One region of the Fundicoccus sp. Sow4_H7 genome, then DNA from elsewhere that is predicted to be linked to it. Evidence: a T-box and tRNA genes for the amino acid it is inferred to sense, from the RefSeq annotation. Region 1 holds a T-box; the other regions hold tRNA genes.
What was found. A T-box is a leader RNA that pairs with one kind of tRNA and senses whether it is charged. The one in region 1 lies ahead of thrS (threonine--tRNA ligase), so its partner is inferred to be a tRNA-Thr.
Positions count from the first base shown of each region.

Region 1 (3,282 bases):
CCAGCGCCAGTTTTCTTAAATAAAATAAAGCAAAATGTTGGTGGATTTGCGACAGACAGCGAAAGTTACTATTTAATAACTCTTTCTGAAAAGTCAGAACTGAATGAAGCTGTGATTAATATGTTAGTTTATTATTTGTTGGTATTTAAACAAAGAGACAATATTTACAAAGGTGAACTTGAACGAATGGCAAATTTATGGCAAAAGCAAGGGATTGATACGGCAGCTAATGCATTGTTAGCTATTTATTCAGAAGAAGAGAAGGCTAAAGAAAAAGAGACGAAGCAAACTAATTCTCAAAGTAAAAAATGGTATCAAAAAGATCATCGTCGTGTGGAAGAATTACCTGACTGGCTAATTGAACAAGAAAAAAATAAGAATGATGGACCCTCTAATGTTAAGGAAACTAAAAAGATTGCAGATGCTACTTCCAATGAACGAGAGCAAGAAATTCGTAGCAAATTAAACCAACTATTAAATGAGGGAGGTGACTAAATTTGCAATCAATGAATGATATTGTTAATAAAATGATTGGTGGAAATAGTCGCTACCAAGAAAGTTTAAATCAAACGATTAAGTCTACTTTAGCTTTTGAACCTATTCAAGCGTTTGTCAATGCCAATAGTGATCGCATTTCTGAAGAAATGATTCAGAATAGCTTTTCAAAATTAAATGAATTTAAAATTGAGTTTGAAGCTATTCAACGTGGAGAATTAGGGCAAAATCCTGGGTTTGAACCGAAGTTATTTATTAATGAAGGTTATATTGATGTGACTTATGTTCCAACACAGACCTATTATAATCAACAAGAGATGCGTAAAAAAGCCGCTTTGTTGGATAATCGGATGATGTCGCGGGATGTGCGAAATGCCAGTTTAATGGATTTTGGTACGGAAAATTCTCCTAGCCGCCAAAAGCTACTTGAAGAAGTCATGGCTTTTATTGATGTATATTTTGCAAATCCTAAACAAGCGCAAGGTCTTTTTATTGTAGGGCCTTTTGGTGTGGGAAAAACATTTCTATTGGGAGCTTTAGCTAATTATTTAGTAAGCCGTGATGTAGCGGTGACTATGTTGCATTATCCTAGCTTTGCCAGTGATATTAAGGCTTCAATTAGTGACAACACAACACAACAAATTTTACAAAAAGTAAAATCAGTGGATGTGTTGATGATAGATGATATCGGTGCTGAATCAAATTCAGTTTGGTTACGGGATGAAGTTTTAAGTGTTATTTTGGAATACCGTATGAAAGAAGCCTTAGCTACATTCTTCACTTCAAATGGCTCTATTGCAAATTTAGAATCACATTTAACTCAGTCGAGAGAAAGTGTTGAACCATTAAAAGCGAAACGATTAATGGAAAGAGTTAATTTTTTAGCCAAAGAAATTCATTTAACTGGCGATAATCGTCGCCGCATGCAACGTAATTAAAGAAGTAGGGGGTCGAATATGAACCATTATAACTCTGAAGAAGAAAAAAAGGCTCAACGTATGTTAATCGTTAATATTACGATTAGTTTTATTATTCAAATTGTATTACTATTAGTTTATTATTTTGGAGAAAAGCTAACCTTATTAGCCTTTCCAATGCTTTTAGGGATTTTAATTACAGGGAACGCCTTAGTCCAAAGTATTCAAGCTTATCGAAGACATTAGTTTGATATTTGCTTGCTTTTAAAGATAAAGAATGTTATAACTTAATTAACTTATTTGAAGACAACTAACTTTTCGTGATAGTTACAGAGAGAGACGGCTTGCTGAAACGTCTTACTTAGCAAAAGCTTAGACCCCTTCATCTTAATCTACTGGAAAATTTATTGAACAGTAGACGTCATGACTCGTTACGTCAATAATAAGTTTGTAATGATTATTACATTAATTTGGGTGGAACCGCGATAAAACGCCCCATTGTTTATTTTAACAATGGGGCGTTTTTTTCGATTTTAAGGAGGTAAATAATTTATGGAAAAAATTAAATTAACTTTCCCTGACGGAGCTGTCAAGGAATTTGATAAAGGTACCACAACTGGTCAAGTTGCTGAATCGATTAGTAAATCATTAGCTAAACAGGCTCTGGCTGGGAAATTAAATGACGAGCTGATTGATTTACATCGTCCGATAGAAGTAGATGGACGCATTGAAATCATTACTGAAAAAAGTGAAGATGCTCTACAAATCTTACGTCATTCAACCGCACATTTAATGGCACATGCCTTAACACGTTTGTATCCAGAGATACATTTTGGAGTTGGACCTGCGATTGAATCTGGCTTCTATTATGATACTGATATGGAAAACCAAATCCAAGAAGAAGCTTTACCGGCTATTGAGAAAGAAATGAAAAAAATCATTTCGCAAAACTATCCAATTGTAAGAAAAGAAGTTAGTCGTCAAGAAGCTTTAGAAATCTTTGCTAAAGATCCTTATAAAGTAGAATTAATTAACGATTTACCTGAAGACGAAGCTATCACTGTTTATCAGCAAGAAGATTTTGTTGACTTATGCCGTGGCGTTCATGTACCTTCAACAGGAAAAATTAAAGTATTCAAGTTATTATCATTAGCTGGTGCTTACTGGCGTGGAAATTCAAATAATAAGATGATGCAACGGATTTACGGAACTGCCTTTTTCAACCAAGAAGATTTAAAAGAATTTTTACGTTTGCGTGAAGAAGCCCGTGAAAGAGATCATCGTAAATTAGGTAAAGAATTGGATTTATTTATGATTTCGCAAGAAATTGGATCAGGTCTTCCTGTTTGGTTACCAAAAGGAGCTGCGATTCGTCGTACAATCGAGCGCTATATTGTGGATAAAGAAGTCGAATTAGGTTATGAACACGTCTATACACCTATTATGGCGAAAGCAGACTTGTACAAAACTTCTGGCCACTGGGATCATTACTATGAAGATATGTTCCCGCCAATGGATATGGGTGATGGTGAAATGTTAGTTTTAAGACCAATGAACTGTCCACACCATATGATGATTTATAAAGATGATGTCCACTCTTATCGTGAGTTACCAATTCGAATTGCTGAATTAGGAATGATGCATCGTTACGAAAAATCAGGTGCACTTTCAGGATTGCAAAGAGTGCGTGAAATGACCTTGAATGATGCGCATATTTTTGTTCGACCTGATCAAATTAAAGATGAGTTAAGACGTGTTATTGACTTAGTTCTAGCAGTTTATGAAGACTTCAATATTTCAGATTATCGTTTTCGTTTAAGCCTACGTGATCCAAACAACAAAGAAAAATATTTTGATGATGATAATATGT
Region 1 is NZ_JBQKME010000005.1:16,750-20,031, forward strand. Features, by position in the region: gene ACTQ54_RS06225 (DnaD domain protein) at 1-495, shown strand, start outside; gene dnaI (primosomal protein DnaI) at 507-1,433, shown strand; gene ACTQ54_RS06235 (hypothetical protein) at 1,452-1,658, shown strand; T-box leader at 1,700-1,913, shown strand; gene thrS (threonine--tRNA ligase) at 1,965-3,282, shown strand, end outside.

Region 2 (3,282 bases), on a different contig from region 1:
TTTGTGGGTATGGATATGAGTCGGAAGTTTCTTCAAATGGGCTACACTAGATCTAGACGTTACGCCAATTACAAAGGTGGTCGCAAATATGATGAAAATGGCGACATAAAAGAAAGAATAATAGACGAAGAAAAAGCAAAGTCAGCTACCATTTTTGAAGAGAAGTGGAAAATTGTGAGGGAAAATGAAGCGTATTTAAAGTTGAAGAAAGAACATCAGAAAAAGTACGGCTGAAAAGAAGTCATTCCTAAGGAGCGAGTGGTATAATAGAGAAAATAATTCTATCAAAGGAGGGGTTATAGAACATGGTCAAGGCATTTGGCTTATTTTTTGAAGATAAACGTATTTGGCTTATTCTAGGAGGGAGCGTGCTCTTTTCTTTCATTTTAGCGATTGGTGTTATCTTGCTCGACACCAGAATGATAAATGTGGTGGACTATTTCCCGACTGTTTTTCTAACGAGCGTCAATCTGGCCAAATCAATCTTGAGCCTGCTAGCGGGTTCCCTTTTTTCAGTGGCAACCTTCACGTTTGGGACGATGTTATCGGTCATTTCGTTCTACTCATCTAATTTCAGTCCCCGGACTGTTGAGAATTTTCTCTTACAGAAAACATCTATGCAAACTTTGGGGATTTTTCTTGGTGGTTTTATTTATTGTCTTTCCTCTTTGTTTTTTATGCGCAATTCAGAAGATGAATATTTGGTTGTTTCGGCCTCCATTGCCTTATTGTACGCCCTTGCCTGCGTTTTTTATTTTACGAAGTTCGTTTATAATGTGGCAATATCCGTACAATTGAACCATCTTGTGACTAAATTGTACAAGGAGGCCGAGTCAGTTGCGGATGAAACGATTGAATACTTTCAAGAAATGCCTTTGTTGGATCATCTTCCTCAAATAGACACGCTACACATCTTCACAGTAAAGGCTAACGAGAGTGGTTATGTTGAATATATTAATTTTAATCGACTAGTTGAACTGAGCAAGGAATTCAAAGGCACCATAGTGCTACATCTAAGAATAGGAGAGTTTATTTCCGCAAATCAGCCGCTAGTCGATTTATACACTAACCGAAAAGTTAAAGATGAATCACAGCTCCAAGCGGCAATAAACCGCACCCTAACTTATGAAGAAAAACCTTCTTCTATGTACGATCCAAATTTTGCTCGAGCTAAATTGATTGAAGTAGCTCTGAGGGCGGTTTCGCCAGGCATAAATGATCCTAATACCGCCATTTATATCTTAAACTACAAGGCTTTGTTGGATTCAAAATTTGCCAGTATACCAGGAAGGTTTGTGGTAATGGGCGAAGACACTGATGAGACATTTTCTTCGGGAGGTAACGTGATTTATGATTTCAATAATTTTCCAAAAGACTTATATGAAAGTTATTGGCAATTAATTCACTATATGAAGCAAGATATTTCTGGAGTGGTGGCACTGTTTGACTCTTTGTTGACAGTTGCTTATTCTGCACATCCGAAGAAGCTAAACTATATTAAGGATTACAGTAATTATCTGTTTAATCTAACGAGTCCCAATTTTACGGAAAGACTAGATATTCAAAATATCGAGGAACGCCAACAACGTATTCTAGGGATTAACCATCCTGAGCTAGAGGAATGAGCTTGAAACTGAAAACTATCTGTGTTATTTTTCGCTGAAAGGTTTATAATATTCTCTTTAGTTCAAAACACAAAGAATGCCGGTTTAGTTCAGTTGGTAGAGCATCGCACTCGTAACGCGGGGGCCGTAGGTTCGATCCCTATAGCCGGTATCACATTAATTTAGAAAGTACATCAAGGTTTAACCCCTGAGATGTACTTTTTTTCTGGCTAATATTTCCCAAAACCAAATCGTCACACATCCGTCGGTAAACTTGCTGGAAAAGAAGGTGTCGCATTATAATTGGATACGGCGCTCTAATAGTGCCACCTCGTCGCGGTTCATTGTACCACCTAAATCGCTATTGTTTGTACCACCCAAATCACTCTACTAGGACCACTTTTGTGGTTCTTTTTGTTCTTCTAATGGTATAACTAGGGAGTATGAGGAAATCATACAATAATATGATGGAGGTGCAGATATGCCCAATTATTTAGAAATGGTGCGGCTACACGAAGCGGGTTTTAGTTTAAGACAGATAGCTAAAATTGTTGGTTCTGGTAGAAGTACAGTCACAAGAACGGTCAATATTGCTCAAGAAAAAGGTTTAGGATACGAAGGATTATCTCAATGGTCAGTGAAAGAAATCGAAGAGTTATTTAGAGTGTCTCAGAAAAAACAGGCGATTACTTACCATGTGATGCCAAATTATGAAGCCTTATCGAAGGATTTAGTCAAACCAGGTGTCACGATGCAGTTATTGTGGGAAGAATATGCTCAAACTTGTCGACTAAATGGACAGATTTACTATCAGTTGACTCAGTTTAAAAAGTACTTCAATGATTATCTAAATAAAACGAGATTTAGCCACATACTCAATCATAAGGCTGGCGAACAAATTCAAGTGGATTGGGCAAAATGTAAAGCTTTACATTTTGCCCAGTCTACTTCTACAGTAACGCTTATGTAGCCAAAGACTACGTACAAAATATGCACCCCGATGCCTTTGTCGATGTTCAGTTGAAACATGTAGTTGTGGAATAAGCAAGATCATATCATTAAAAGCTCCCTTGAGTCAGCTTTCGGTAGATAGCGGGCTTGAGGGGATTTTATTTGGAGAGATTGGGATATAGTGTGCCAGTTGCTGCAAGGTGAATGAGAAAGGAAAAGACCGGGTAGGTGGTGCAACCCGGCCAAATGAGGAAGGCAAAGTCCGGGTAGGTTGGTTTACCCGGCCAAATGAGGCTAGGAAAGACCGGGTAGGTGGTGCAACCCGGCCAAATGAGGCAGGAAAAGACCGGGTAGCCGTTGTTACCCGGCCAAATAAAAAAAGAAAAGACCGGGTAGTCGTCCCCCATCTCTACTAGGCCAAATAAGAACGCGCCAAAAACCTAACCAATCGACCTCTCCTATATTTACACGCGCTACTCTATTTTCCAGCTATTTTATGGTAAGCTTAAAAAAATGACTATAAGTTTGGGGTGAATGAGGATGAAGATTATGTTAATTGAAGATGACCTAATTATTGCTAAAGAATTAGGCCGGTCGTTTGAGACTTGGAATTATGAAGTCTATATTGTGACGGATTTTGACTATATTATAGAAGAGTTTAGGCAATTCCAACCACACCTTATATTGCTAGATGTGAATCTGCCCTCATATAATGGCTATTATTGGT
Region 2 is NZ_JBQKME010000004.1:197,735-201,016, reverse strand. Features, by position in the region: gene ACTQ54_RS06105 (DUF4385 domain-containing protein) at 1-234, shown strand, start outside; gene ACTQ54_RS06100 (DUF2254 domain-containing protein) at 306-1,625, shown strand; tRNA gene ACTQ54_RS06095 (tRNA-Thr) at 1,704-1,776, shown strand; gene ACTQ54_RS06090 (helix-turn-helix domain-containing protein) at 2,086-2,574, shown strand; gene ACTQ54_RS06085 (response regulator) at 3,105-3,282, shown strand, end outside.
Region 2: it has a tRNA-Thr gene. The T-box ahead of thrS (threonine--tRNA ligase) is inferred to sense a tRNA for this amino acid. The anticodon was not compared.

Region 3 (3,282 bases), on a different contig from region 1:
CAACTGATGTGCTTGACTGAGCTGTAGCAAAACTAGAAGGATCGAGTGTCGTTCCTTTAATTACCATCTTATTCGTATTATTAACTTATATCGGTGGGTTTGCTGGTTCAGATGCTTTAGTTGCGATGGTTCCGATTGGTGTGCTATTTTCTAAACGACTAAAACTAGATCCGATTGTAGCTTTAGGTATTACTTTATTCCCTTCTATGATTGTATTTGGTACAGGACCAAATACAGCGGTCGTTCCGCAAATGTTAGCAGGCGTTCAGCTTATTCTGGATTTTTTGTTCGTCTTTTAATTATGAATGTATTCATGTTAATTGGACTATTCTACTTATTGCGCTATGTTAAGAAAATCCAAGCAGATCCAGAAAAATCTCTTATGTATGCTGTAGTTGGTGATTTTACTAAATCTAATGCAGACGATCAGAATATCAATGCTAACACTGACCTTAGCTGGAGAACAATCTTAACACTAGCGCTATTTATTGGGTAATTCTTAGTAATCGTATACTACGGTATTACTGGAGAAGGTAGTGTCTTAGCGGTAATGACGGGAGCAAACTTAGTAGCAGCGATGCTAATGGGTATTACTAGTGGAATGTCTATGAATGATATCGGTAATTCTGTAGCAAAAGGAATTAGTGCAATGGGCTTCATTGGTTTCGCTGGGTAACACCGATTATAGTTGTATTTATGGTAGTAGCAGCTATAATATTATATATATTAACGTGACTTAATTGGGCATAAAATTGTCACTCTTGTTAAATTGAAAGGATAAATTTATGAAAAAAATTCAAACGAATAACGCACCACAAGCTGTGGGACCTTACTCACAAGCTATTGATACCGGAAATATTGTCTTCTTATCAGGCCAATTAGGAATGACTCCCGATGGCAAAATGGCAGACAATGTCGTTGAACAAGCGCATAATTCCTTTAAAAATATAAAAGCTGTATTGGAAGAAGCAGGCTTAGGTTTAGAAAACGTCGTTAAAACACTTGTTCTTTTAGATGACATCGCTGATTTCCAAGCGGTAAATGAAGTGTATAGCCAATACTTTAACGAACCTTTCCCAGCTCGTTCAGCTTTTGCAGTCAAAGATCTGCCTTTAGGTGGGCTTGTGGAAATTGAAGTTATAGCAGTAAGAAATTAATCTTTCATAAATAAATAACTTTCAGATAGACAAAATCCACACTATCAATAAAATGAATAGTGTGGATTTTTTAAACGTATTAAATGCCGGATGCAGGATTTGAACCTGTGACCTCCGCGTTACGAGTGCGATGCTCTACCAGCTGAGCTAATCCGGCTTGGATAAATTTGTTATAAAAGATATTATATTCCTGAAAAAGTGATTTGTAAAGCCGAATCATTAATAAAGTTTATAGAAAAACAATCCGTTTCTCAGTCATCAATTTGCTATCATAAAATGGAAAATCTGAATAAAGTAAGGATGTGATAACTATGACTGAAAATTTACATGGAAGTATCGACATACAGAAATATAAAGACCAACTAGAAGTCTACGAAAATGAAGTGATTTCTACTTGGGTACCAGAAGATGAAGATATGGAGAAAACAATTGAAAGATACAAAAAATTAGATAGTATTATGCAGCCAATGTATGATTTAATTTTATCTTACTCTAAATATTTTTCTGTTGGTAAAGACTATGGGACCGGGATCGAGTTAACGATGATTGAAGCCCACATTTTGCAAGACATCATGAGTGTTGAAGATCAGACCGCTTCTGCTTTGGCTGATAAGTGGAAAAGAACGCGTAGTGCAATATCTCAAATTATTAGTAAACTGGAGAGTAAGCAATTGGTTGAACGGTCTGTAAATCCTGAAGACCGTAAATCATACCACTTATCATTAACTGAACTAGGAGAGCAAACTGCTCTTGCACACAGTAGATATGATAATGTGGATATCGTAAAGACCCATAAAAAGTTATTTAAGAAATTCACTCCAGTTGAAATGGCAGCTTTTTTTGCAATTTGCGAATCCTACCATGAAATTTTAGAACAAAATCAAGATCTATAAACAAAAAAACTTCTTTTCTCAGTGTATTTTTGAGAAAAGAAGTTTTTGTTTTTATTAAGATTATTGAATGTTTTCGCTACCTGGTTTTTCGTAACGAGCAGCAACACCAGTTGCACGTAAGATCCACTTAACAAGTTCTACAATGACAATAATGCTAGCTGCAGCTAGAAGAGAAACCAACCATCCTTCAGTTGTAGGGACTGTTACATCAAAGTAGGTATTTATTCCAGGAATTAAAATAACTCCTAATAATAAAGCACCAGAACCGAAGAAGGCTAAGTTCAAGAATTTATTATCGAATGGATTACTACTAAATAGTGACTTAAAGGTAGATTTAACGTTGTAAGCATGGAACAATTGAATCAAACCAAGTGTAATAAAGGCCATTGTTTCTGCCATATTGTTGTCTACACCCATTTGGAAACGAGCATACCAGTAAACAAATAGCGTTAAACCACCTTCGATAATACCTTGGTAAATAATACTTGGTAAGATACCGAATGATAAGAAATTATCTTTAGATGTTCTAGGGGCTTTACGCATAGAATCACTTTCAGCGTCTTCCATACCAAGAGCGATAGCTGGGAATACGTCAGTTACTAAGTTGATCCATAAGATATGGATAGGTTCTAAAATGGTCCAACCCATAAATGTAGCGATGAATAAAGTTAAAACCTCACCCATATTAGCTGAAAGTAAGAATTGAACAGCTTTTTGAATGTTTGCAAAAACTTTACGTCCTTCTTCTACGGCAACGACAATTGTTTCAAAGTTGTCATCGGCTAAAACCATATCTGAAGCCCCTTTAGAAACTTCAGTACCTGTAATACCCATACCAACACCGATATCGGCTTGTTTTAATGAAGGAGCATCGTTAACACCATCTCCAGTCATGGAAACAACAACATCATTGGCTTGCCATGCACGAATAATACGTACTTTATGTTCAGGTGATACACGAGCATAAACCGAATAATTGGATACTGTGCGAGCAAGTTCGTCATCAGAAATACTATCTAAATCAGCACCAGTGATGACGTGAGAAGCATTGTCCTCGTTTGGATTTAAGATACCTAGACGTTCTGCAATTGCTTGAGCTGTCACAGCGTGGTCTCCAGTAATCATAACGGTACGGATACCAGCGTCATGAGCAACTTTAATCGCATCTCCAGCTTCTTTACGCTCAGGGTCAATCATACCAACTAAACCGGCAAATATTAGGTCGTTTTCAA
Region 3 is NZ_JBQKME010000007.1:127,300-130,581, reverse strand. Features, by position in the region: gene ACTQ54_RS08315 (hypothetical protein) at 126-299, shown strand; gene ACTQ54_RS08310 (hypothetical protein) at 302-496, shown strand; gene ACTQ54_RS08305 (hypothetical protein) at 551-676, shown strand; gene ACTQ54_RS08300 (RidA family protein) at 786-1,157, shown strand; tRNA gene ACTQ54_RS08295 (tRNA-Thr) at 1,242-1,314, opposite strand; gene ACTQ54_RS08290 (MarR family winged helix-turn-helix transcriptional regulator) at 1,469-2,050, shown strand; gene ACTQ54_RS08285 (cation-translocating P-type ATPase) at 2,111-3,282, opposite strand, start outside.
Region 3: it has a tRNA-Thr gene. The T-box ahead of thrS (threonine--tRNA ligase) is inferred to sense a tRNA for this amino acid. The anticodon was not compared.